Regions from separate parts of the Faecalibacterium sp. Marseille-P9590 genome, predicted to be linked through region 2. Evidence: predicted binding sites of a transcription regulator. Region 2 holds the regulator's gene; each other region holds the start of a gene.

Region 1 (5,517 bases), on a different contig from region 2:
GCATCAGCACAGAGGCAGCGATTCGTTTCCAATCCATCTTCATTTCTCCTTTTTCAGAGCAGCCTTCATTGCATTTTTCGGCAAAGAGGTCTATAATAGTCCCTGCCCTGAACGGGTATTTACTCTATTGTATCACAACGGTGCTGATTGTCAAAAAATTTCTGCCCGGGAGGGAGCTTTGTCATGCTGACCAATTACCACACCCACACCACCCGCTGCGGCCACGCCGAAGGCACCGAGGAGGAATACATCCTCACGGCCCTGCGCTGCGGCTTCAAGGTGCTGGGGTTTTCTGACCACACCCCCTGGGCCTACGCGACGCCGGGCTTCGTCAGCCGCATCCGGATGCTGCCCTTCCAGCTGGACGATTACGTCCTGACCCTGCGCAGGCTGCGGGAGAAATATGCCGACAAACTCCACATCCGCATCGGCCTCGAGGCAGAGTATTTCCCGGCCTATCTGGGCTGGCTCAGAGAAGAGACGGAGCGGCTGGACATCGAATATCTCATCCTCGGCTGCCACTACGACACCACCGACGAGCAGGACGCCAGGGCCAGCCGCTTCGGCGGCAGCCCCTCCACCGCCCACGGCAGACGGTATGCCGAGCAGGTGGTGGAAGCGCTGGAAACGGGACTTTACCGGTATCTGGCCCACCCCGACCTCTTTTTGAACCGGGTGACGGCCTTCGACGCCGACGCCGAGAAAGCCTGCCGGGACATCTGTGCCGCAGCGGCGCGGCTGGACATCCCCCTCGAGTACAACATGGCCGGACTGACCCTGCAGGGCCGTCCCGACGGCTCTCTGGGCTACACCCGGGACGAGTTCTGGCGCATCGCGGCGGAGTACCCCGTCAAGGCCATCGTGGGCTGCGACGCCCACGCCCCCTCGGAGCTGGACGTCGTCCCCTCCATCGAGGAAAAGAAAGCCTTCCTGCACAGCTTGGGCATCCCGGTGCTGGACACCCTGCCGGGGCTGGAATAAGCGGCCATTGCGCGGACGGGCTGCATCTGCTATACTGAGACAAGAGGAATGATGCAGGGCGCATTGGGGCGCTCTGCCGGGAAAGAATATCATGAGCAATATCACCATCCGGCCCATGGAGCCGGAAGACTGGAACGCTGTGTCCGAGATCTATTTAGAGGGCATCGCCACGGAGCACGCCACCTTCCAGACCACCTGCCCGCCCTACACGGCGTGGGACGCCTTTCACATCAAAGAATGCCGCCTCGTCATTCTGGACGGCGGCGAGCTGGCCGGTTGGGCCGCACTGCGGCGGGTAGACCCCCGCTGGTGCTATCGGGGCGTGGCCGAGGTGAGCATCTACGTCGGCGAGAAGTTCCGGGGCCGAGGCATCGGCTCCCGCCTGCTGACGGCCCTCTGCGAAGAGTCGGAAAAAGAGGGTTACTGGACCTTACACTCCACCGTTTTGCAGGACAACACCGCCAGCCTCGGCCTCCACACGAAGTGCGGCTTCCGGGTGGTCGGGCGGCGGGAGCGCATCGCCCGGGACTGTCATGGCCGCTGGCTGGACACCTACCTGATGGAGCGCCGCGCCAAAGCCGACGAGCCTGCGGGGTACAAGAAATTATAAAAAATGAGCTGCTGCACGTAACGTACAGCAGCTCATTTTCGTATCAGGCAAGGCCTTTACCACTCGTTGTCCGCCGCGTCCGTATCGGCCACCCGGGTGCGCTGGAACATGCTTTCCAGCACGGCGCAGTATTTGTCGGCCAGGCAGACGATGACCGCTTCCCGGCAGGTGGGGACATGGCGGAAGGTCAGGGGCCACATATGGCTCGAGATGATGTTCTGCTCTTTCCTGGTGATGGCGAAGCAGCGCTCGGCATTGACGCAGGCAGAGCCGGGATGGGCAAAGCCGTGCATCTCGAACAGGCGGCGCAGACCCCGGAAAGAGCTGCGCTTGTGCCAGTCGTAGAGATAGAAGTCATGGAGGAAGGCCCCCACGGCCAGCGACGTCTCATCCGCGCCCAGATGGAAGCGGCGGTTGAGCCAGAAGCTCACCAGCACCACATTCTTGCAGTGCTGGTAGGTGGTCACATCGCCGTGCTGGATAAATTCCCGCATCCGCTGCACTTCGGGGTGCTGGTCATATTGGGCCAGAATGGCGGTGAGGCACTGACGCTCCGTATCAGAAAGCTGCATTGAAAAGTTCCCTTTCATAAAGAGGTTAAACCTCTCCGTCACGCCTGACGGCGTGCCACCTCCCCTATTGAGGGGAGGCTTTGGCATTTCGTAAAGCTTTTTCTCTTCGCCAGAGGCTCCCCTCGGTAGGGGAGCTGTTGAGCGAAGCGAGACTGAGAGGTTAACTTCTCAGCTGCACCGGGTTGGAATTGCCGAAGTTCTCGGCCTCGGTGGGGTTTGTGCGCTTGAGGTCCAGGTCCACGAGGTACTGCTTGCCGTCGCCCAGCTCCTCGAGCTGTGCCAGTTTTGCCTTGGCGGATGCTTCGTCCGGGTACCACTGGATGAGGAAGAAATTCTCCGCCTCCACGCCGTAATACAGCCACTGGCCGTCGGCCCGGAGCAGGTCGTCCAGATGGTCTACCTCGTCGCCGTCGGTCAGGCCGAGGCCCTCTTCCGCGTAGACGTTTTCCGGCTCCACCTGCAGCACTTCGATGACCTGAATGGCGCTCTGCAGATATTCGTCCTGAGCGATGCTCTTGTCGGAGAGCTCCCAGCCCGTCAGGAATGCCTGCATCAGCAGGTCTTTGACCGAGATCTTCTTTTCCATGTATGTTTCCTTCTTCCTCGTTTGTTTCCGCTGACCAGTATACGCTCAAATCTTGGGCAGGTCAACCATAAATTTATGAATTTTTTGTAGGAATGTCCAAATTCAACTCAATTTGAACCCCAACGTCTCCCCCAGCCACTCGAGGCAGAGAGCCACCCAATGGGCGCGGTGAGGGTCGGCGGCATCCACTTCGGCGGTACTGATGCTGGTGCCGTGAGCGCCCTTCTCGAACAGATGTGCCTCGCACGGCACGCCCGCCCTCCGCAGGGCGGCCAGCAGGAGAAGCGTGTTCTCCACCGGAACGGTCTTATCCTCCATGGTATGCCAGACGAAGACCGGCGGTGTGTCGGAGGTCACCTTATCCTCCAAGGTGAACGCCTGCTGTGCGGCAGCATCCTCGCTGCCCGCCAGCTGGACGAAGCTGCCCCGGTGGGCAAACTCCCCTGCCGTGATGACCGGGTAGCCCAGGATCACTGCATTGGGCCTCTGCTGGGCCGTCTCGCCCGGAATGTCCAGCACCGCGCCGGACAGGGCCAGATGTCCGCCCGCCGAGAAGCCGCAGACGGCAATCTTATCCGGCAGGATGTGCCACTCTCCCGCATTCTGCCGCAGCAGAGCCAGCGCTTCGTTCAGCTGTCGGAGAGGCCGGTAGTTCTGCGCCCCCTCCCCCACGCTGTAGGTCAGCACGGCGGTGTGATAGCCCGCCGCCGCAAACTGCAGGGCCACCGGGTCGCCCTCCCGGGGGCTGACATGGTTGTAGCCGCCGCCCGGCACCACCAGCACCAAAGGCCGCTGCTTCACGGCGGGCATGGCGTCCAGCGACGCCCGCAGGGAAACCGTCAGCACACCGCCGCCTGCAAGTTCCAGCTCTATCTGCTGCATCTCTCATCCTCCTTATAGACAGGTCTGTCATTCCGGCCCATTATACGGCTTTGGCGCGGGAAAGTAAAGGCAGCTTCGGCCCCAAAAGGAAAGTTTTTTGAACTTTTTATGAAACCCCTTGATTTTTGTTTCTCAGCGGTGTATATTAGCACTCGAAAGTTGTGAGTGCTAAGTTTTCACGAGTGGTTTTCCGCTCCGTGTGCCGGCACTCTCCACAGGCAGATCCTGATGCGACACGCGCCCGGGCAGTTCCGCCGCCGGGACGCTAAAATCTGATAAAAAGAGGTTTTGTATTATGGCGAAAAAAGAATTTCAGGCCGAGAGCAAAAAGCTGATGGACATGATGATCAACTCCATCTACACCAACAAGGAAATTTTCCTGCGCGAGCTGATCTCCAACGCTTCGGACGCCATCGACAAGCTGTATTATAAGAGCCTGACCGACACTTCCGTCGGCATGAACAAAGGCGATTTCCGCATCCTGCTCACCCGCGACAAGGACAGCCGCACCCTGACCATCTCCGATAACGGCATCGGCATGACCCGGGAAGAGCTGGAGCAGAACCTCGGCACCATCGCCCACTCCGGCTCCCTCGACTTCAAGAAGGACAACAAGGATGAGAACATTGACATCATCGGTCAGTTCGGTGTCGGCTTCTACTCTGCCTTCATGGTGGCCGACAAAGTGACGGTCATCTCCAAGGCTTACGGCTCCGACGAGGCCTGGCAGTGGGAGTCCAGCGGTGCTGACGGCTATGAGCTTGAGCCTGCTGAGAAGGAGACTGCCGGTACCGACATCATCCTCCACATCAAGCCCGACACGGAGACCGACAACTACGACAACTTCCTCGACGAGTACGGCATCGTGGCCATCGTCAAGAAGTACAGCGACTATGTGCGCTACCCCATCCAGATGGAGCGCGAAAAGAGCCGTCAGAAGCCCGAACCCGACCCCAAGCCCGACGACTACAAGCCCGAGTGGGAGACCTACACCGAGCTGGAAACTCTGAACAGCATGGTGCCTATCTGGAAGAAGCAGAAGAGCGAAGTCACCGACGAGGAGTATGCAAACTTCTACAAGGATAAGTTCAGCGACTACGCCGACCCCGCCCGCGTCATCGTGAGCCGCACCGAGGGTACTGCAAACTATAACGCCCTGCTCTTCGTGCCCAGCCACCGCCCCTATGACTTCTACACCAAGGACTACGAAAAGGGTCTGGCTCTGTACGCATCCGGCGTCCTCATCATGGAGAAGTGCGCCGACCTGCTGCCCGACTACTTCAGCTTCGTCAAGGGCATCGTGGACAGCCAGGATCTGAGCCTGAACATCAGCCGTGAGATGCTGCAGAAGGACAATCAGCTCAAGCTCATCCACAACGCTCTGGAAAAGAAGATCAAGAACGAGCTCCACGCCATGCTGGCCAACGACCGCGAGAAGTACGAGAGCTTCTGGAAGGAGTTTGGCCGTCAGCTGAAGTTCGGCGCTTACTCCGACTACGGGATGCACGCCGAGCTGCTGCGCGACCTGCTGCTGTTCTGGTCTGCCAAGGAGCAGAAGATGGTCACTCTGCAGGAGTACGTGGACAAGATGCCCGCCGAGCAGAAGTACATCTACTTCGCCGCCGGCGACTCCACCGACCGTCTGGCAAAGCTGCCTGCCGCTGAGCTGGTCATGGACAAGGGCTACGACGTTCTGCTCCTGACCGAGGATGTGGATGAGTTCTGCCTGCAGATCATGCGCACCTATCCCCGCAAGGATGCCGAGGGCAAGGACGGCACCGTCGAGTTCAAGAACGTCAACAGCGGCGATCTGGGCCTCGAGACCGAGGACGAGAAGAAGGCCGCCGAAGAGGCTACCACCGCCAACAAGGCTCTGTTTGACGCCA
Region 2 (5,517 bases):
CTGCCGCCTCGCTGCCCAGTAGTCCGACCCGCTGGGCGAACAGCGCGGCCAGCTCGGTTTCACTCAGAGCAGGGAAGAGGTCGAGGGCCGCGACAGGCCGCTTCGGCCCGCGCCCCGGGGCCAACAGACCCGAAAGCTGCATGATGCAGATGCCCGAAAGCCCGTACTCGGTGAACTGCACCTCGCCCGTTTCCCGGGCAAGCACGCGGCCATCTGCGCCGTCCAGCAGGCTGGCGCAGCCCTTGGCCCGGATGCCGGCCAGCGACTTGCGGGGATGAGCACACTGCAGGGCTGTCAGGCAGGGATAGAGGGGGGCCATCCGTCCGCCGCACTGGGCGGCGAACCGGGTGCCGAAGCCATCGGTGCCGAACTGAGGGCCGGCATCACCGCCCATGGCGCAGATGACGGCGTCGGCCCGCAGGGTCTCGCGGCCTGCCTCTGTCTCGATTTGGACGGCATAGCCGCCCCGGCTTTGGCTCAGGTTCTGGACGGTGCAGCCGGTGCGCACCTCGACGCCCAGTCTCGACAGATGGTGCTCCAGCAGGGCCAGTACGTCCGCTGCCTGATTGGAATACGGGTACACCCGCCCGGCCTCGTCGGTGCGGGGGTAGAGGCCGAGGCTCTCGAACCACGCCAGCGGCGCAGCCTCGTCCACGGCGCTCAGCAGGCGGCGCAGGGCCTTGGGGCTGCTGGTGAAGTACCGCTCCGGCGTGATGTCACGGTTGTCGAGATTGCAGCGCCCGTTGCCGGTGGCCAGAAGCTTTTTGCCCACCTTCACGTTTTTGTCCAGCACGGTGATGTGTGCGCGGCCCTCTGCGGTCTGTGCTGCCGCCAGCGCAGCGGCCAGACCGGCTGCGCCGCCGCCCAAAATCAAAATCTGCTGCATCCTCTGCCCATCCTTTCTATCGCAATTTTCAAAAATAGTGCCTATCAAAATAGCATATTTGCGATATGCAGTTTGCGGATGTTGCTTGTGCATTAAAAACGCAAACTGCTATAAATATAAGCTCATTGTATCATAGCCGCCCCTGTTTGGCAAACACAGGGCGGGCAGGTGTATATTTCCCTGCCGCTTCCACATAATAACTACACAGCATGGGAAAATGCAGAATGGGAAGGATGGTACACAGATGAAAGCAACCGGAATCGTCCGCCGCATCGATGAGCTGGGCCGGGTGGTCATCCCGAAGGAGATACGCCGCACCCAGCGTATCCGCCGCGGTGACCCCCTCGAGATCTTCACCACCGGCGACGGCGAGGTCATTTTTAAGAAGTATTCCCCGGTGGGGGAGCTGCAGGGGGTGGCGGTGCAGTACGCCGAGGTACTGAGCCGAAGCTTCGCCCTGACGGCCTTCGTGGCTGACCGTGACCGCATCCTCGCCGCAGCCGGGTCGGGGAGGCGCGACCTTGCCGACCGCAGCGTCAGCCAGCCGCTGGAAAAGGTGATGGAGTCCCGCAAGCCCTACCTCAGCGAGGGTGACCCCGAGCATGTCCTGCTGCCCTGCGAGGGTTCGCTGCGGCCATTGCTTTGCGCGTGGCCCATCATCGCGGCAGGGGATGTCACCGGGGCCGTGGGTCTGCTGGCCGAGGACCGCACCCAGCAGCCCGACCCTGCCCAGCAGAAGGCTGTGGCTGTGGCGGCAGCGTTCCTGGCAAAGCAGATGGAAGAGTGAACATTATTATAATAGAGGGAGCGTCTGCGTTTCTGGCAGGCGCTCCCTTTTTTGTTTATGACAGAATTATGAATCTTTATAAACTTTTTCGAGAAGCTATTGACAGGGGAAAATTTTTGGCTATAATGGTCTTAGCACTCAGGAAGACGGAGTGCTAAAGAAACGAAAGCCAAAAAGGAGGCAGGCGCTATGACGATGGATGCACGCAAGCAGCGAGTCTTGCAGGCGATCGTGGCGCTGTATGGCCTCGAGGGCGAGCCTGTGGGCAGCAGTGTGCTGGCAAACTATTTTGATATGGCTGTGTCCAGCGCCACGCTGCGCAACGAAATGGCGGCGCTGACCAAGCTGGGTCTGCTGGAGCAGCCCCACACCAGCGCGGGCCGTGTCCCCAGTGCCAAAGGCTACCGTTATTATCTCGACAATCTGCTGACGGACGACCAGCCGCTGGACCGCGTGACCCGCGCCCGCGTCGAAGCCGTTTTCGCCAGCCTCGACCATGAGCCGGAAAAGCTCGCACAGGGCGCTGCAAAGGCGCTGGCCGCCATCAGCGGCTGCACCGCGGCCGTCAGCACCCCCTGTGCCGAAGACCTCTGCGTCGCCCACTACGAAGTCGTTCAGGTGGGCCGCAGCGCGGCGGCTGTACTGGCCGTCACGACGGCGGGCTACGTTCGCACCCGTGTGGCGCGGGTCCGCACCGGCCTCTCCCGCGAGAACGCCGCTGCGCTGGCCGCGCTGCTCAACCGCAACCTGACCTTCGTTGCGCCGGTGGACCTGTCCAACCGGCTGCTGGCAGAGCTGTGCAGCCAAATCGACCCGGAGCTGGTTCCGGTCATCAGCGCAGCCGCTGCGATTTTGCAGGATTCCGCACAGCCCCACGTATTTCTGGGCGGTGAGCAGTACCTGCTCAACTGGCCGCAGCTCGAAGGCAAGGTGGGCGACATCCTCACCCTGCTGAACGACGAAGAGCAGGCGGCCCACATCATCGCACCCCCGGCAGACCGCAGTGAGAGCGTGCTGCTGGGTGAGGATCTGGAACCTCAGATCCCCGGCTTGTGCATCGTCAGCGACCGCTACCTGGTAGGCGGCGGGCTGTGGGGTACGGTGGCCCTGATCGGGCCGACCCGGATGCCCTTCCAGAAGCTGATGCCGCTGCTCCACCTCTTTGCCGACGAGCTTGGCGAGGGCATGAGCGGCAAACGAAAAGACACCCCGCAGATGGCCGCACCCCGGCGGACTGTGATATATAAGGAGGATCTGGAATGAGCGAAGAGACCAAAAAGACGGCAGAAGCTCCCGAGCAGGAAGCAAAGGAGACCGAAGCCGCACCTCAGGAAGCGCCCGAGACCGCCGCAGCCCCCGAGAAGGAGACCGAGGCAGAACCCGCAGACGCCAAGAAGAAAGATGGCTGGTTCAATAAGAAGGCACGCGAGATGGACGCCGTAAAGGCAAAGCTCGACGCAGCCGAGAAGAACGCCGCACAGGCCAAAGACCAGCTGCTCCGGATGGCAGCGGAGTACGAGAACTACCGCAAGCGCTCCACCCGCGAGGCTGACCAGAAGTTCAACGATGGCGTGTCCTTCGCCGTGAACCAGATCATCCCCATCCTGGACACGCTGGAAATGGCAGCCAACGCCCCCACCACCGACGAGAACTACAAAAAGGGCGTGACTATGACGCTGGACAAAGCCGCCAAGGCACTGGATGCCCTCCATGTAGAGGAGATCGAGGCGCTGGGCAAGCCTTTTGACCCCAACTTCATGAACGCCGTCCAGCAGATCCCCGCCCCGGACGGGCAGGAGAGCGGCACCGTCATCACGGTGTACCAGAAAGGCTACAAGCTGGGCGACAAGATCGTCCGCCACGCGACCGTCGTGGTGGCCGAGTAAATCCGCAAAGACCCGCAGGGGTTTTGAATATAGACATCCGCTTCATATCTAAGCATGAGATAAACAAGTTCTTTTGAGAGGAGACTTCATTTATGAGCAAAATCATTGGTATTGACCTTGGTACTACGAATAGCTGCGTGGCTGTCATGGAGGGCGGCGAGCCCGTCGTCATCGCAAACTCCGAGGGCGCCCGCACCACCCCGTCTGTTGTTGGCTTCACCAAGACCGGTGACCGTCTGGTCGGTCAGGTCGCAAAGCGTCAGGCCATCACCAACCCCGAGAACACCGTTTCTTCCATCAAGCGTCAGATGGGTACCGACCACAAGGTGACCCTGAACGGCAAGGAGTACACTCCCCAGCAGGTCAGCGCTATGATCCTGCAGAAGCTGAAGGCTGATGCGGAGGCTTATCTGGGCGAGCCTGTCACCGAGGCCGTCATCACCGTTCCTGCTTACTTCAACGACAGCCAGCGTCAGGCTACCAAGGACGCCGGCACCATCGCCGGCCTGAACGTCAAGCGTATCATCAACGAGCCTACTGCCGCTTCTCTGGCATACGGCATCGATAAGGAAGATGACCAGAAGATCATGGTCTACGACCTGGGCGGCGGCACCTTCGATGTCTCCATCATCGAGATGGGCGACGGCGTCACCGAAGTTCTGGCCACCAACGGCGACACCCATCTGGGCGGCGACGACTTCGACCAGCGCATCATCGACTGGATGGCTGACGCCTTCCAGACCGAGAACGGCATCGACCTGCGCAAGGATAAGATGGCCGCTCAGCGCCTGAAGGAAGCTGCCGAGAAGGCAAAGATCGAGCTGTCCAGCGCTATGAGCAGCCAGATCAACCTGCCCTTCATCACTGCTGACGCTACCGGCCCCAAGCATCTGGATATGACCCTGACCCGTGCAAAGTTCAACGAGCTGACCGCAGATCTGGTCGACCGCACCATGACCCCTGTCCGCAAGGCTCTGCAGGATGCCGGCCTGCGCGCATCTGATCTGAAGAAGGTCCTGATGGTCGGTGGTTCCACCCGTATCCCCGCTGTCTACGATGCAGTCAAGAAAGAACTGAACTGCGAGCCCTTCAAGGGCATCAACCCCGATGAGTGCGTGGCTGTCGGTGCTGCTATCCAGGGCGGCGTCCTGCAGGGCGACGTCAAGGGTCTGCTGCTGCTGGATGTCACCCCGCTGAGCCTCGGTATTGAGACTCTGGGCGGCGTCTGCACCAAGATCATTGAGCGCAACACCACCATTCCTACCCACAAGAGCCAGGTCTTCTCCACTGCTGCGGATAACCAGCCCTCTGTTGAGATCAATGTCCTGCAGGGCGAGCGTGAGTTTGCCCGCGACAACAAGAGCCTCGGCGTCTTCCATCTGGACGGCATCGCTCCGGCTCCCCGTGGTGTGCCTCAGATCGAAGTCACCTTCGATATTGATGCAAACGGCATCGTGAAGGTCAGCGCGAAGGACCTGGGTACCGGCAAGGAGCAGAACATCACCATCACCGCTTCCACCAACATGTCCAAGGACGACATCGACAAGGCTGTGAAGGAAGCTGAGCAGTTTGCTGCCGACGATAAGAAGAAGCGCGAGGAAGTGGACATCCGCAACGGCGCCGACCAGATGGTCTTCCAGACTGAGAAGATGCTGAAGGAGAACGGCGACAAGATGCCCGCCGACGTCAAGAGCGAGGCTGAGGCAAAGCTGGCCGACCTGAAGACCGCTGTCCAGTCCGGCTCCATCGACGACATCAAGGCAAAGCAGGATGCTCTGAGCCACGTCTTCGAGAAGATGTATCAGGCTGCCGCTGCTGCCCAGCAGCAGGCCGCAGGCGCACAGCCCGGCCCCGATGCTGGCGCAAACGGTCAGCAGAAGCCCAACGATGACGGCGTTGTGGACGCAGACTTCAAGGAAGTCTGATTTGAGACACAGCAGTGCGTATCCGGCCAAACC
Region 3 (5,517 bases), on a different contig from region 2:
GTTGCTCTTGTCCAGCGAATGCTCCGTCTTTTTCAAGATCTTATCAAAGTATTCTTTACTGCCGCCGAAGCCGGCAGTGCCAAAGAGAAAGATGTTTTTGCCGTGCAGCTGCTTCAAAAAGTCCAAAGTGCTTTCATCGGCATTTCCCTTGTCCGTCCAGAAGCCTACATAAAGGGTGTCCGCTTCCATGGCAGCAGGATCCGGGATGCCGAAATAATCGCAGCCTTCCTGCGGCAGGCAGTCGTGCAGCGTATCTGCCAAGATTTTTGTGTTGCCTGTTTTGCTGCTGAATACGATTGCGTAACTCATAGCTTCTCCTTTGTGAATGTCTTTTTGTTGAGTATATCGTGATTTTTTGTCGGGTAGGTTTATGCGTTTTTTGCTTCTTTTTCTCGCAAAGCATCATAAACACAGCGGGTCCCCTGATGTGCCGTCAGCCCGCCCAGACATTTCTTGTTGCAGCGGAGACAGCGGTGGATCTGTTCCGCCTGCCCGTTTTTCAGCTTGTTCACCCAATCCGGGTCTGCCAGAAGCTGGCGGCTCATGGCGGCGCACTGGATGCGTCCGCTGGCGAGCTGCTGCTCCACAAGATCCGGGTCGTTCAGACCACCGACACCACAGATGGGCAGCTGGGTGTACTGCCGCACCTCATCGCAGAATTTGAGGAAACATCCCGGCTGGCTGAAATAGGGATGATCGGCGGGCGGGATGGTGTTTTCCAATGCGGAATGGTTTGCCAGCGTTACATGGAAGCTGGTCACACCCGCCTGCTCCAGCAGCGGAACGAACACCGGTAGTTCTTCTTCCACCACACCGGCATTGCCAAAGTGCGGGTTTTCCTGCCGGACGGCCAGCTTGTAATCAATGGGCATCCCCGGAACCGCCGCATGGACAGCCGAGACCGCTGCCGCCGCAAAACGGGCGCGGTTTTCTGCGCTGCCGCCGTATTCATCGGTGCGGTGGTTGAAGATGGCCGAACTGAAACTGCCGCACATCCGGTCGCCATGCACCTGCATCATATCAAAACCGGCCTGTTTTGCCAGCACCGCCGCTTTTCCAAACCCGCTGATGATGGTCCGGATCTTCCGTTTGGACATCTTTGTAATGTAAGGAGCGACTTCGGCGTTCAGTTTTTCCCGCAGCTGATCCGGGGTGATCTTCTTCAGCAGGACGCCGGGAATGTACTTGAACAGGGCCAGCAGGTTGGAATCGCTCTGGTGCAGCTGGGCACAGACTTTGCAATCCGCATCATGGGCGATTTTCACGACCTGCTGGTAGAATGCAAAGCCTTTGGGGTCAAATAGAGATTTTTCAAATTTGCTTTTGCCCACCGGGACATCGCCCACGATGATCATGGCACAGCCGCCCTGTGCAATGGCACGGATCTTTGCAAGGTATTCTTCATCCGACAGCCCGAATGTTGTCGGCGCAAAAATGATGCGGTTTTTCAGCTGCATCTCACCATAATGGATCGGACTCAAGATCGTTTCGTACATCATTTGCACACTTTCTTTTGCACTGCTTTTTGCAGTAATGTCAGCAGCTGCTGCCGCTCCTGCGCTGTCAGTCCGCCCAGACTCTGCGCATCCCAGCCGATAAAGACCTGATGACAGACCACAAAGGCGTTTTCACCCCTCTGGGTCAGCTTCAGGTGGTAGCTGCGCCCATTCTTTTCTTTCGTCAGAAAGCCGTCTTCGGCCAGCTTGTTCAGGCTGCGCTGGGAGTGGCCCCAATCCAGATGCAGATCTTTGGTCAGTTCCGAAGGCGTACAATCCGGATGCTTTCCTACATAAATGACAAAATATATCAGCCCGAAGCTCAGACCCAGTTCCTGTAACCGCTGGGTCGTGTAAGCGGCAAACTCTTTGTGCAGGGTCAGAATGCAGGAAGATACCGTGAATGGCTCCATTTCGTCAACTCCTTCTGCTTTTGAATGGAAAGCATTATAGCACTGTTACTTGACAAAGTCAAGTATTTTGACTGCACTGTGTTTCGGAGCGAAAATATGAAGGTGAACCGGAATTGCCCAAATAGAGAGGATCCCCCTATAGTTTAACGCACTGGTCTTATGACGGGTGCGTTTTTTGTTATCTGAAAAGTAGATGGAGCGTACATTGTTCGTACATGGCGAGGGCAAAAAGAACATGGCTCATGGAAAGGACATAAAAACTTAACAAAGAAATTTGCAAAACCCCTTGATTTTTGACTCCAAGATGAGTACAATACACTTAGCACTCAAGGAAAAGGAGTGCTAAATAACCGGGAGGGCAAAGCCCCCGGGACATAAAACAGTTTATCTTTTATATTTATAATAGGAGGGCAAGAACGATGAAGATCATTCCTCTTGCAGACCGTGTTGTTATCAAGACTGTTGAGGTCGAGGAGACCACCAAGGGCGGCCTCATCCTGACTGGCAGCGCTAAAGAGAAGCCTCAGGTGGCACAGGTCGTGGCCGTTGGCCCCGGCGGTGTCGTGGACGGCAAGGAAGTCAAGATGACTGTCAAGGTGGGCGACAAGGTGCTCACCAGCAAGTACTCCGGCACCGAGGTCAAGGTGGACGGCGAAGAATGCACCATCGTGCGTCAGGCCGACATTCTGGCCATCGTGGAGTAAGCGTCTTCCCCTCACACTGGATAATCAAGCTTTTACGAAGGAGCGATAAAATATGGCTAAGCAGATCAAGCAGGGCGAGGAAGCCCGCAAGGCACTGTGTGCCGGTATCGACACTCTGGCAGATACTGTTAAGATCACCCTCGGCCCCAAGGGCCGCAATGTGGTGCTGAGCAAGAAGTTCGGCGCCCCCGTCATCACCAACGACGGTGTGACCATCGCAAAGGAGATCGAGCTGAAGGACGAGTTCGAGAACATGGGCGCACAGCTGGTGCGTGAGGTCGCTACCAAGACCAACGACGCCGCAGGCGACGGCACCACCACCGCGACCGTTCTGGCACAGGCTATGGTCACCGAGGGCATGAAGAATGTCACCGCCGGTGCAAACCCGATGGACATCCGCCGCGGCATGACCAAGGCTGTCGCTAAGGCCGTCGAGACCATCAAGGCACACAGCCAGAAGGTCAAGGACTCCAACGACATCGCCCGCGTCGGCACCATCTCCGCAGGCGACCCCGAGATCGGCCGTCTCATCGCCGAGGCGATGGAGAAGGTCACTTCCGACGGCGTCATCACCATCGAGGAGAACAAGACCACTGCCGAGACCTACAACGAGATCGTCGAAGGTATGCAGTTCGACCGCGGCTACCTGACTCCCTATATGGTCACCGATACCGACAAGATGGAGGCTGTTCTGGACAACGCCGCCATCCTCATCACCGATAAGAAGATCAGCGTCATTCAGGACCTCGTTCCTCTACTGGAGCAGGTCATGCAGAACGGCATGAAGCTGCTCATCGTGGCCGAGGACATTGAGGGCGAGGCTCTGTCCACCCTCATCGTCAACCGCCTGCGCGGCACCCTGAACGTCGTGGCTGTCAAGGCTCCCGGCTTCGGCGACCGCCGCAAGGAGATGCTGCAGGATATTGCTACCCTGACCGGCGGCACGGTTGTCTCTGCAGACCTCGGCTACGAGCTGAAGGACGCTACCGTTGACATGTTGGGTCATGCCCGTCAGGTCAAGGTCACCAAGGAGAACACTACCATCGTGGGCGGCGCTGGCGACAAGGACGCTATCGCATCCCGCATCGGTCAGATCCGCAACCAGATCGAGGCCGCTACCAGCGACTTCGACCGCGAGAAGCTGCAGGAGCGTCTGGCAAAGCTGGCTGGCGGCGTGGCTGTCATCAAGGTCGGCGCTGCTACTGAGGTCGAGATGAAGGACAAGAAGCTCCGCATCGAGGATGCTCTGAACGCAACCAAGGCTGCTGTTCAGGAAGGCGTCGTTGCTGGCGGCGGCACTGCTCCCATCAACGCCATCCCTGCTGTCCGTGAGCTGTGCGATACGCTGGAAGGCGACGAGCGCACCGGTGCTAAGATCGTCCTGAAGGCTCTGGAAGCTCCTCTGCGCCAGATCGCCAAGAACGCCGGCCTCGAGGGCAGCGTCATCATCGACAAGATCATCTCTGCCAACAAGCCCAACTACGGCTTCGACGCTCAGAATGAAGTCTACGTCGAGGATATGATCGCCGCCGGCATCGTTGACCCGACCAAGGTCACCCGCTCCGCTCTGGAGAACGCAGCATCCGTCGCTGAGATGGTTCTGACCACCGAGAGCCTCGTGGCCGACCTGCCCGAACCTCCGGCTGCTCCTGCTGCCGCTGGCGGTGACATGGGCGGTATGGGCGGCATGTACTAAGCCGCAGCCTTTCCCAAAACGCGCATACTGTTTCAGTATCTGAGGCAGAGCTTCTTCGGAGGCTTGTGTACCGTCCCTCTTTTCTGCCCATACTACCGGGCAGGGAAGGGGGGCTTTTTATGTCGGGTCGGAGAGTGCTTGCGCTGTACGGGGCGCTGCTGCTGGGGTTTGCGGCGGTGGTCTGCAGGTTGTACTGGCTCTGCTCGAACACGGAGTACGCCGTGCGGGCGGCGGCGCAGAGCGAAGCGGTCCTCCGCCTGCCTGCGGCGCGGGGAAACTTTTACGACTGTGACGGCCTGCCGCTGACGGGCATCTCTCAGAGCTGGCTGGCCCTCTGCTTCCCGGGTGAGGGCAGCTACGCGCGGCTCTACCCCTATGCGGACGCTGACGGGCAGGCCAGGCTTTACCGGGAGCGGAATACTTCCCGACCCTTTCTGCTGGACGTGGTGCAGGATGTAAGTGGACTGGGCGTGCGGTGCTATGCTATTCCCCGGCGGTACGCCGCTGCCCCGCTGGCAGAACAGCTCATCGGCTACCTGGACAGCGAGGGCCACGGCGCAGCGGGCCTTGAGGCTGCGCTGGACGATGTTCTTTACACCGGCGAGCGGGATACACTGCACTGTGCGGTCACAGCGCAGGGACGGCTGCAGCGGGGCAGTGAGCCGATTTTAGAAAAAGCAGACTCTGCCCCGCAGGGTGTGCGGCTGACCCTCTCCCGCAGAATCCAGAGGGCCGCAGAAGGGGTGGCGGCGGAGAGCATGGCCACCGGGTGTATCCTTATTATAGATGTAAGCAGCGGCAAGGTGCGGGCCTGCGTGAGCCTGCCGGGTTTTGATGCGGCCAATGTGGGCGAGAGTCTGACTGCCCCGGACAGCCCGCTTCTGAACCGTGCTTTTTCGGCCTATGCGGTGGGCTCGGTGTTCAAACCGGTGTTGGCCGCAGCGGCGCTGGAAGCCGGAGAAGGGGACTTCATCCGGGAGTGTCCCGGCTACGACGCCCTGAACGGTCAGGTCTACCGCTGTGCCGGAAGCGTACCTCACGGCCTCGTGGGGCTGGGCGGCGCTCTGGAAAAGAGCTGCAACGGCTACTTTATCGAGCTGGGGCGGGAATTGGGGCCGGAGCGTGTCCGGAAGATGGCGGCAGCGCTGGGCTTCGGGAAGGGACAGGACATTGCAGACGGCCTCCGGTCTGCTTCTGGCGTTCTGCCC
Region 4 (5,517 bases), on a different contig from region 2:
GACGAGCGCATCAATAATGTAACGAACTTTTACTATTGGTGCGCCTCCCGGATGTTGACGTTGGATCGCACCTACGCCAAGGAAATCCTGAACAGTATCGGTGCATCTCAGAGTGTTACGGACAGGGAACGAGCACAGATTGCATTATCCTACCATTGTCTGTCTTTGCTGGATGTGTTCTGGGTGAAAGAAGAAAACGAGAAGATTCGATTCGAGGATATCAACCTTTTCGCACACTCCTTAAGCAATGCGCTTGTGGATATTGCGCTGCGGGGGCACCAAATGACGGTGACAAACGCCCATCTTCTGGCAAATGACCTGTCTACGGGTGGCGTGTACCCCAAGGCGTGGGTGCGCAAAGAGGATGGCTTCTATCTTTACAAGGATGGTGGCAGGGATGCGGTGGAACGTGAAGTGCTGGCAAGCAAAATCTGCCGGTGCTTTGACTGCCATCAGGTACTGTATGAGCAGGGGATGTTTGAAAATGAGCCGGTTTCTATCAGCAAAATCATGACATCTCAGCGATACAGTCTTGTGACCTATGCAGCCTATGACGTCTACTGCACGAACCATGATTGGAACACACTGGATAAGATCTTAGAGCTGGATGCTCCCAGCTACTATATGATGAACATTCTGGATTATCTGGTGGGCAATACCGACCGTCATTGGGAAAATTGGGGTCTGCTGGTAGACAACGAAACCAATCAGCCCATCCGTCTGCATGACCTGATGGACTTCAACCGGGCGTTTCGGCAGTACGACACGCCAGAAGGCGCAAACTGTCTGACCGTGGGAAAACGCCATCTGAGCCAAAAAGATGCTGCAGTGGAAGCGGTGCGGAACATCGGACTGAACCAAGTCCGTCAGGTGGAGCACACCGTATTCTCCGAGCATCCGGCATGGAAAGCAACGTTTGAAGAACGACTGCGTGTTTTACGGAACGCCATGTAAGTCAGAGCGAATATCAGAATGATTGAAACAGAATGATTCCATAACGAAAGCCCGTCTGCGCTGCCACATATCGTGGCTTGCAGACGAGCTTTTTCGTTTGGCCGGAGAAAAATTACCATACCTCACATGCGAAGCATAGATGGAAAATCGGAACCAAGGTTTTCCACCAGAAGGCAAAAGCACCTCTGACTGATAGTCTTTTGTCCGTTTTCCCAGCAGCGAATACTTGTCCTGCCTACCTTGGCATGGTCGGCAAGCTGCTGACGGCTCCAGCCTTTTGCCTCCCGGTATCTGCGGAGGAAGTCTCCGCCGCCCCGGTGCAGAAACAGGGTGTAGTCGTCCAGAATGTCCTCCACCGGGATGCCGTAAAGGGCGGCGAGCTTGTCCGCAAGTTCCGGCGTAAAGCTGCGGTGAAATATGCCGCTTTCCAGATCCCGATAGAGCCATTCCTCCATGCCAACCATGGCAGCAACCTCTTTTTGCAGCAGGTCAAGACCATAGCGGCACCAACGCAGACGGTCCCATGGGTCCGGGATGTCGGCGTAAGAATGGTACATACGGTAGAACGCCTGCGCCTCTACGGTAGTGCGGGGGCCTGCCAAACTTACCTGTAAGATGTATAGAGGGGTTAGACCACAACCCTCACATGACACCCTCTGAAGCAGAAAAAAGGAACCACTCTCTCGGCTCCAAAAAATCCATTTTGACGTAGATGCGTCATTGCGTGAAAGAGGTGGATTCTCTTTTCCATCCCAAAGTGCGCTGGGGAGAGGATAGCATTTTCGATGCACCGGCTGGCATAAGTGGAGAAGCGCGCCCGGCGGGTGGAGTCGAAGGTGTCTACGGCTTTCATCAGGCCAATGGTGCCGATGGAAATCAAATCGTCCTGCTCAGAGGGGAGAGCATAGTATTTCTTTGCGATGTGCGCCACTAAGCGCAGATTGTGGCGGATGAGCTTTTCCCGGGCGGATGAATCACCGGCCCGCAGATCGGCGAAGGCCCTGATCTCTTCCTGTGGACTCAGCGGGCGGGGGAAACTGCCCGCTTCCAGATGGAGCGCAAGCACGAGGAATTTGGACGCGAAAAATTGCAGCAGGGTCAACAGCATACGGAACACCTCCAAAACCGTTCTTCTATACAGTATGAACGGGGAGAGGGGGTTCAGAATCGTTTTCTGCTTATAGAAAATGGTGATCTATATGACAGGGGAGCAGAGCTATCGATATTATAATGAGTTTCTCTGGCCGGACCGCTATGCTGACTGTGTGCCTATGGATAAGGCACTGAAACTGCTCAAGAGTGAAGTGGAGTAAGCGTTGAAATACAGAGAAATCGCAGGCGGTGCAAAGAACTGCTGTGCCTGGCGCTTTTGCTGAATGAAGACGATGATACGACTGATTTTTGAAAAGATTGCATGAGATTTTATCAAAGTATTATTCTTTTGTGAATTTTAGCACTCTATGCTTGACAGTGCTAAAAACATGTGCTATAACTAAGCCGTGCTCAGGAGAGAGGGGCATGAGGGAGCCGCAAGGCTCCCGGGAAGACTCCGCTCCTGATGCACATCTCATAAATTTTTTGCCCGACCCGAACGCCGGGATTGGAGGAATGATTTATGTTTATGCCGACTATTTTTCATGAAAACCTGTTCGATGATTTCTTTGACCCGTTCTGGAACGATGGTGCGCTGGAGCGTGCGATGAACCGTGAAGAGCGTGAGACCTTCGGCAAGCGCGGTGCAAACATGATGAAGACCGATGTGAAGCAGACCGCCGACGGCAGCTATGACGTTGCTGTTGATCTGCCCGGCTGCAAGAAGGAAGACGTTCAGATGGAGCTGAACGACGGCTACCTGACCATTCAGGCCGTCCGCAGCCACTCCAATGACGAGAAGGATAAAGAGGGCCGCTATCTGCGCCGCGAGACTTTCTCCGGTACCTGCGCCCGCAGCTTCTATGTGGGTGACACCGTGAAGAAGGAGGACATCCACGCAAAGTTTGAGGATGGCATCCTGCACATCATGCTGCCTGCACCTCAGCAGCAGAAGGCTCTGCCGGTCAATCCCAACCTCATTGAAATTGAATAATGCCTGTGCATCGGTGTGAGGAACACCGGTGCATAGAACTTGCCCCCGGAGAGCTGCCCAAGGCTCTCCGGGGGCTTTTTGCGTTCCGGCATCTTTTCGGCAGAGAAAAGCGTGGTAGAATAGAAACCAAATAGTACCGAATCTATCGCAAGTCAAGAAAATAACACAACATGATAACAGCATATTTGCGATATGCAATGCAACGCTGTTGCTGTTGCATTAAAAAGTTGAATTGCTAGTAAGTCTGCCAAAAGAGATTTTGTATTGACTTTGAACTTTAAGAATGGTATCATAAGCACTAGAATAAGGTGAGTAGTGCGTCTTTTGTAATCGTAAGGGTACTTTGCTCCTTTAATATAATTGAATTATCTGGGCAAACTTGATGTGAGTCAAGGACGCAAAGTTTGAAGCCTTCTGGAAGTTGTTTTATAAAACCAAAAGGTGGTTCGGCTGCAAAAGGATTTTCCCTTATTTTTGGGGAAGATACTATTGCAGCCTTTTTCTTTTTGCGCTTTCAATGGTGAGAAAGGATGGAAGTATGAGGCTGTTTTCCTACCTGTCTGTGGCAGTGCTGCTTGTGAGCGGTGTTGTGCTCACAGCGTATTCTCCGGACCTGCTTTCCATGGTCATCGTCGGCTTTATGTGTATGATCACACTGGCGGGGTGCATCTATGGCCTTTTGCCGACGATCTCGTTTACGGGCGGACTGCTGAACGGACAGAACAGCATTCGCAAGGCATCCGGGACCGAAGGCAGCTCGGCGTGGGTCGCGGCGCTGCGGATCGAGCGCTTCTTCCAGCAGAAGCGGCTGGACAAGCTGTTTGGCGAGTACCGCGAGAAAGTGCAGCACCAGCGGGAGACGGGGCAGATCGTCAGCGACATCGATGAGGTCCTCAACGAGGATGTCCTTGCACTGTACACATGGCGAGGCGTCATCGCCCAGATCCCCGGCACCCTGACGGGCCTCGGCATTCTGGGTACCTTCGTGGGTCTGCTGCTGGGCCTGCGGAACATCAGCTTCGTCACGGTGGAGGCCGCTCTGGGCAGCGTGCAGTCCATTCTGGCCGGTATCGATACGGCATTCTATACCTCCATCGCAGGCGTTATCCTGTCTATCCTGTTTAATATTATAAATAATGTATTGAGGAACATCATGAATCGCGAGACGGGACTGTTCCTCGAAGAGTTCCACAAGACGGTCATCCCCACCACGGACGAGCAGGCCCGCTACAGCAGCCGCCGCGAGGTGCGGCAGATCCTGGAACTGCTGGACCGTCTGCCCAAGAACACGGGCAATGGCGCGCTGACCGGCGAAGCCATGAGCGGAAACGGCGGCAACGAGCGCGTACTGATGCCGCAGATCCTGGACGGCCTGCGCAAGAATGAGTTCACCTTCTTCCTACAGCCGCGGTATGAGCTGAACACCCGCAAGGTCATCGGTGCCGAGGCGCTGGTGCGCTGGAACCACCCGGTACTGGGCGTCGTTTCGCCCGCAGTGTTCATCCCGGTACTGGAAAGCAACGGCTATATCACGAAGCTGGACCAGTATATCTGGGAGGAAGTGTGCAAGACCATCCGGGTGTGGATCGACGAGGGTGTCCGTCCGATGCCTATTACGGTCAACGTGACCAAGACTGATATTCTGGCCATTGATGTGGCAGAATTCTTCTCGGGAATGCTGAAGAAATATCGTATCCCGCCGAAATATCTGGACATTGATATTTCGAGAACTGCCTATCTGGAAACGCACGACGTTCTGAGCGAGACAGTGGCTCAGCTGCAGCAGATGGGCTTCCGGGTCGTGCTGGACGGCTTTGACGGAAATTATATGGAGCTGAGTGCTCTGGGCGACATCGGCACCGACGTGCTCAAGCTCGACCTGTGCAGCGCCGAGATGCAGAACCGGACGAACGCACTGCCCGGTATCTTTGTGCAGGCCCGGACGCTCCGGCTGAACCTGCTGGCAGAGGGCATCGAGAGCGCAGAGCAGCTCAATGTGCTGCGCAAGGCAGGCTGCACCGAGGGACAGGGCTATTTCTTCTCCCGACCGCTGTCGGTGGATGAGTTCGCCAAGATTCTGAAAGTGGGGCACGCAGGATGAAAAGACACAGACAGAAACCGAATGAGGAGTACAACTTCTGGCAGCCGGCCACCGATATGATGAGCGGCCTTGTGTTTGTGCTGGTGCTCATCATTGCGCTGCTGGGTCTCTATCTTCTGAGCGACTACACCGGTTATGAGGAGGCGTCCTCCGTTTCCAGCGAAGGGCCTTCGTCCAGCGGCACCGGCTGGAACAATAACGACCCCGGCGGCTGGTACTATGACGGCGGCACCGGCGACGGTGATGGAGACGGCAACGGTCAGTTCGACCAGCAGATCATCCAGACCGGCGGTGGAGGCGGCTACGGCGAGGACGGCATTAAGACCGCCGTGTTCGTAGAAGTGGTCGATGATGAGACGGAGCGGCGCATCCCGGA

The links. Region 2 encodes HrcA, which represses chaperone genes, less so after heat shock. Its sites were predicted from a motif close to TGTTAGCACTCNNNNNNNNNGAGTGCTAACA; they were not measured.
Region 1: a site for HrcA is predicted at 3,775-3,805, ahead of htpG (molecular chaperone HtpG). Genes of this name have one in related genera too.
Region 3: a site for HrcA is predicted at 2,227-2,257, ahead of J3349_RS01595 (co-chaperone GroES). Genes of this name have one in related genera too.
Region 4: a site for HrcA is predicted at 2,403-2,433, ahead of J3349_RS01775 (Hsp20/alpha crystallin family protein). Genes of this name have one in related genera too.

The regions. Positions count from the first base shown of each region.
Region 1 covers NZ_JAFREF010000007.1:45,264-50,780, forward strand. Annotated here, with positions in the region: gene J3349_RS09150 (alpha/beta hydrolase) at 1-37, opposite strand, end outside; gene J3349_RS09155 (histidinol-phosphatase) at 184-981, shown strand; gene J3349_RS09160 (GNAT family N-acetyltransferase) at 1,073-1,591, shown strand; gene J3349_RS09165 (HD family phosphohydrolase) at 1,648-2,163, opposite strand; gene J3349_RS09170 (hypothetical protein) at 2,324-2,749, opposite strand; gene J3349_RS09175 (alpha/beta hydrolase) at 2,852-3,631, opposite strand; gene htpG (molecular chaperone HtpG) at 3,927-5,517, shown strand, end outside.
Region 2 covers NZ_JAFREF010000008.1:9,282-14,798, reverse strand. Annotated here, with positions in the region: gene J3349_RS09615 (aminoacetone oxidase family FAD-binding enzyme) at 1-886, opposite strand, end outside; gene J3349_RS09610 (stage V sporulation T C-terminal domain-containing protein) at 1,131-1,673, shown strand; gene hrcA (heat-inducible transcriptional repressor HrcA) at 1,863-2,936, shown strand; gene J3349_RS09600 (nucleotide exchange factor GrpE) at 2,933-3,559, shown strand; gene dnaK (molecular chaperone DnaK) at 3,652-5,484, shown strand.
Region 3 covers NZ_JAFREF010000001.1:324,011-329,527, reverse strand. Annotated here, with positions in the region: gene bilS (flavodoxin family protein BilS) at 1-309, opposite strand, end outside; gene bilR (bilirubin reductase) at 369-1,496, opposite strand; gene bilQ (bilirubin utilization transcriptional regulator BilQ) at 1,496-1,909, opposite strand; gene J3349_RS01595 (co-chaperone GroES) at 2,329-2,613, shown strand; gene groL (chaperonin GroEL) at 2,666-4,309, shown strand; gene J3349_RS01585 (penicillin-binding transpeptidase domain-containing protein) at 4,429-5,517, shown strand, end outside.
Region 4 covers NZ_JAFREF010000001.1:360,009-365,525, reverse strand. Annotated here, with positions in the region: gene J3349_RS01795 (hypothetical protein) at 1-954, shown strand, start outside; gene J3349_RS01790 (helix-turn-helix transcriptional regulator) at 1,077-1,511, opposite strand; gene J3349_RS01785 (sigma-70 family RNA polymerase sigma factor) at 1,583-2,062, opposite strand; gene J3349_RS14150 (hypothetical protein) at 2,142-2,267, shown strand; gene J3349_RS01775 (Hsp20/alpha crystallin family protein) at 2,570-3,040, shown strand; cyclic di-GMP riboswitch class I at 3,403-3,498, shown strand; gene J3349_RS01770 (EAL domain-containing protein) at 3,603-5,141, shown strand; gene J3349_RS01765 (SpaA isopeptide-forming pilin-related protein) at 5,138-5,517, shown strand, end outside.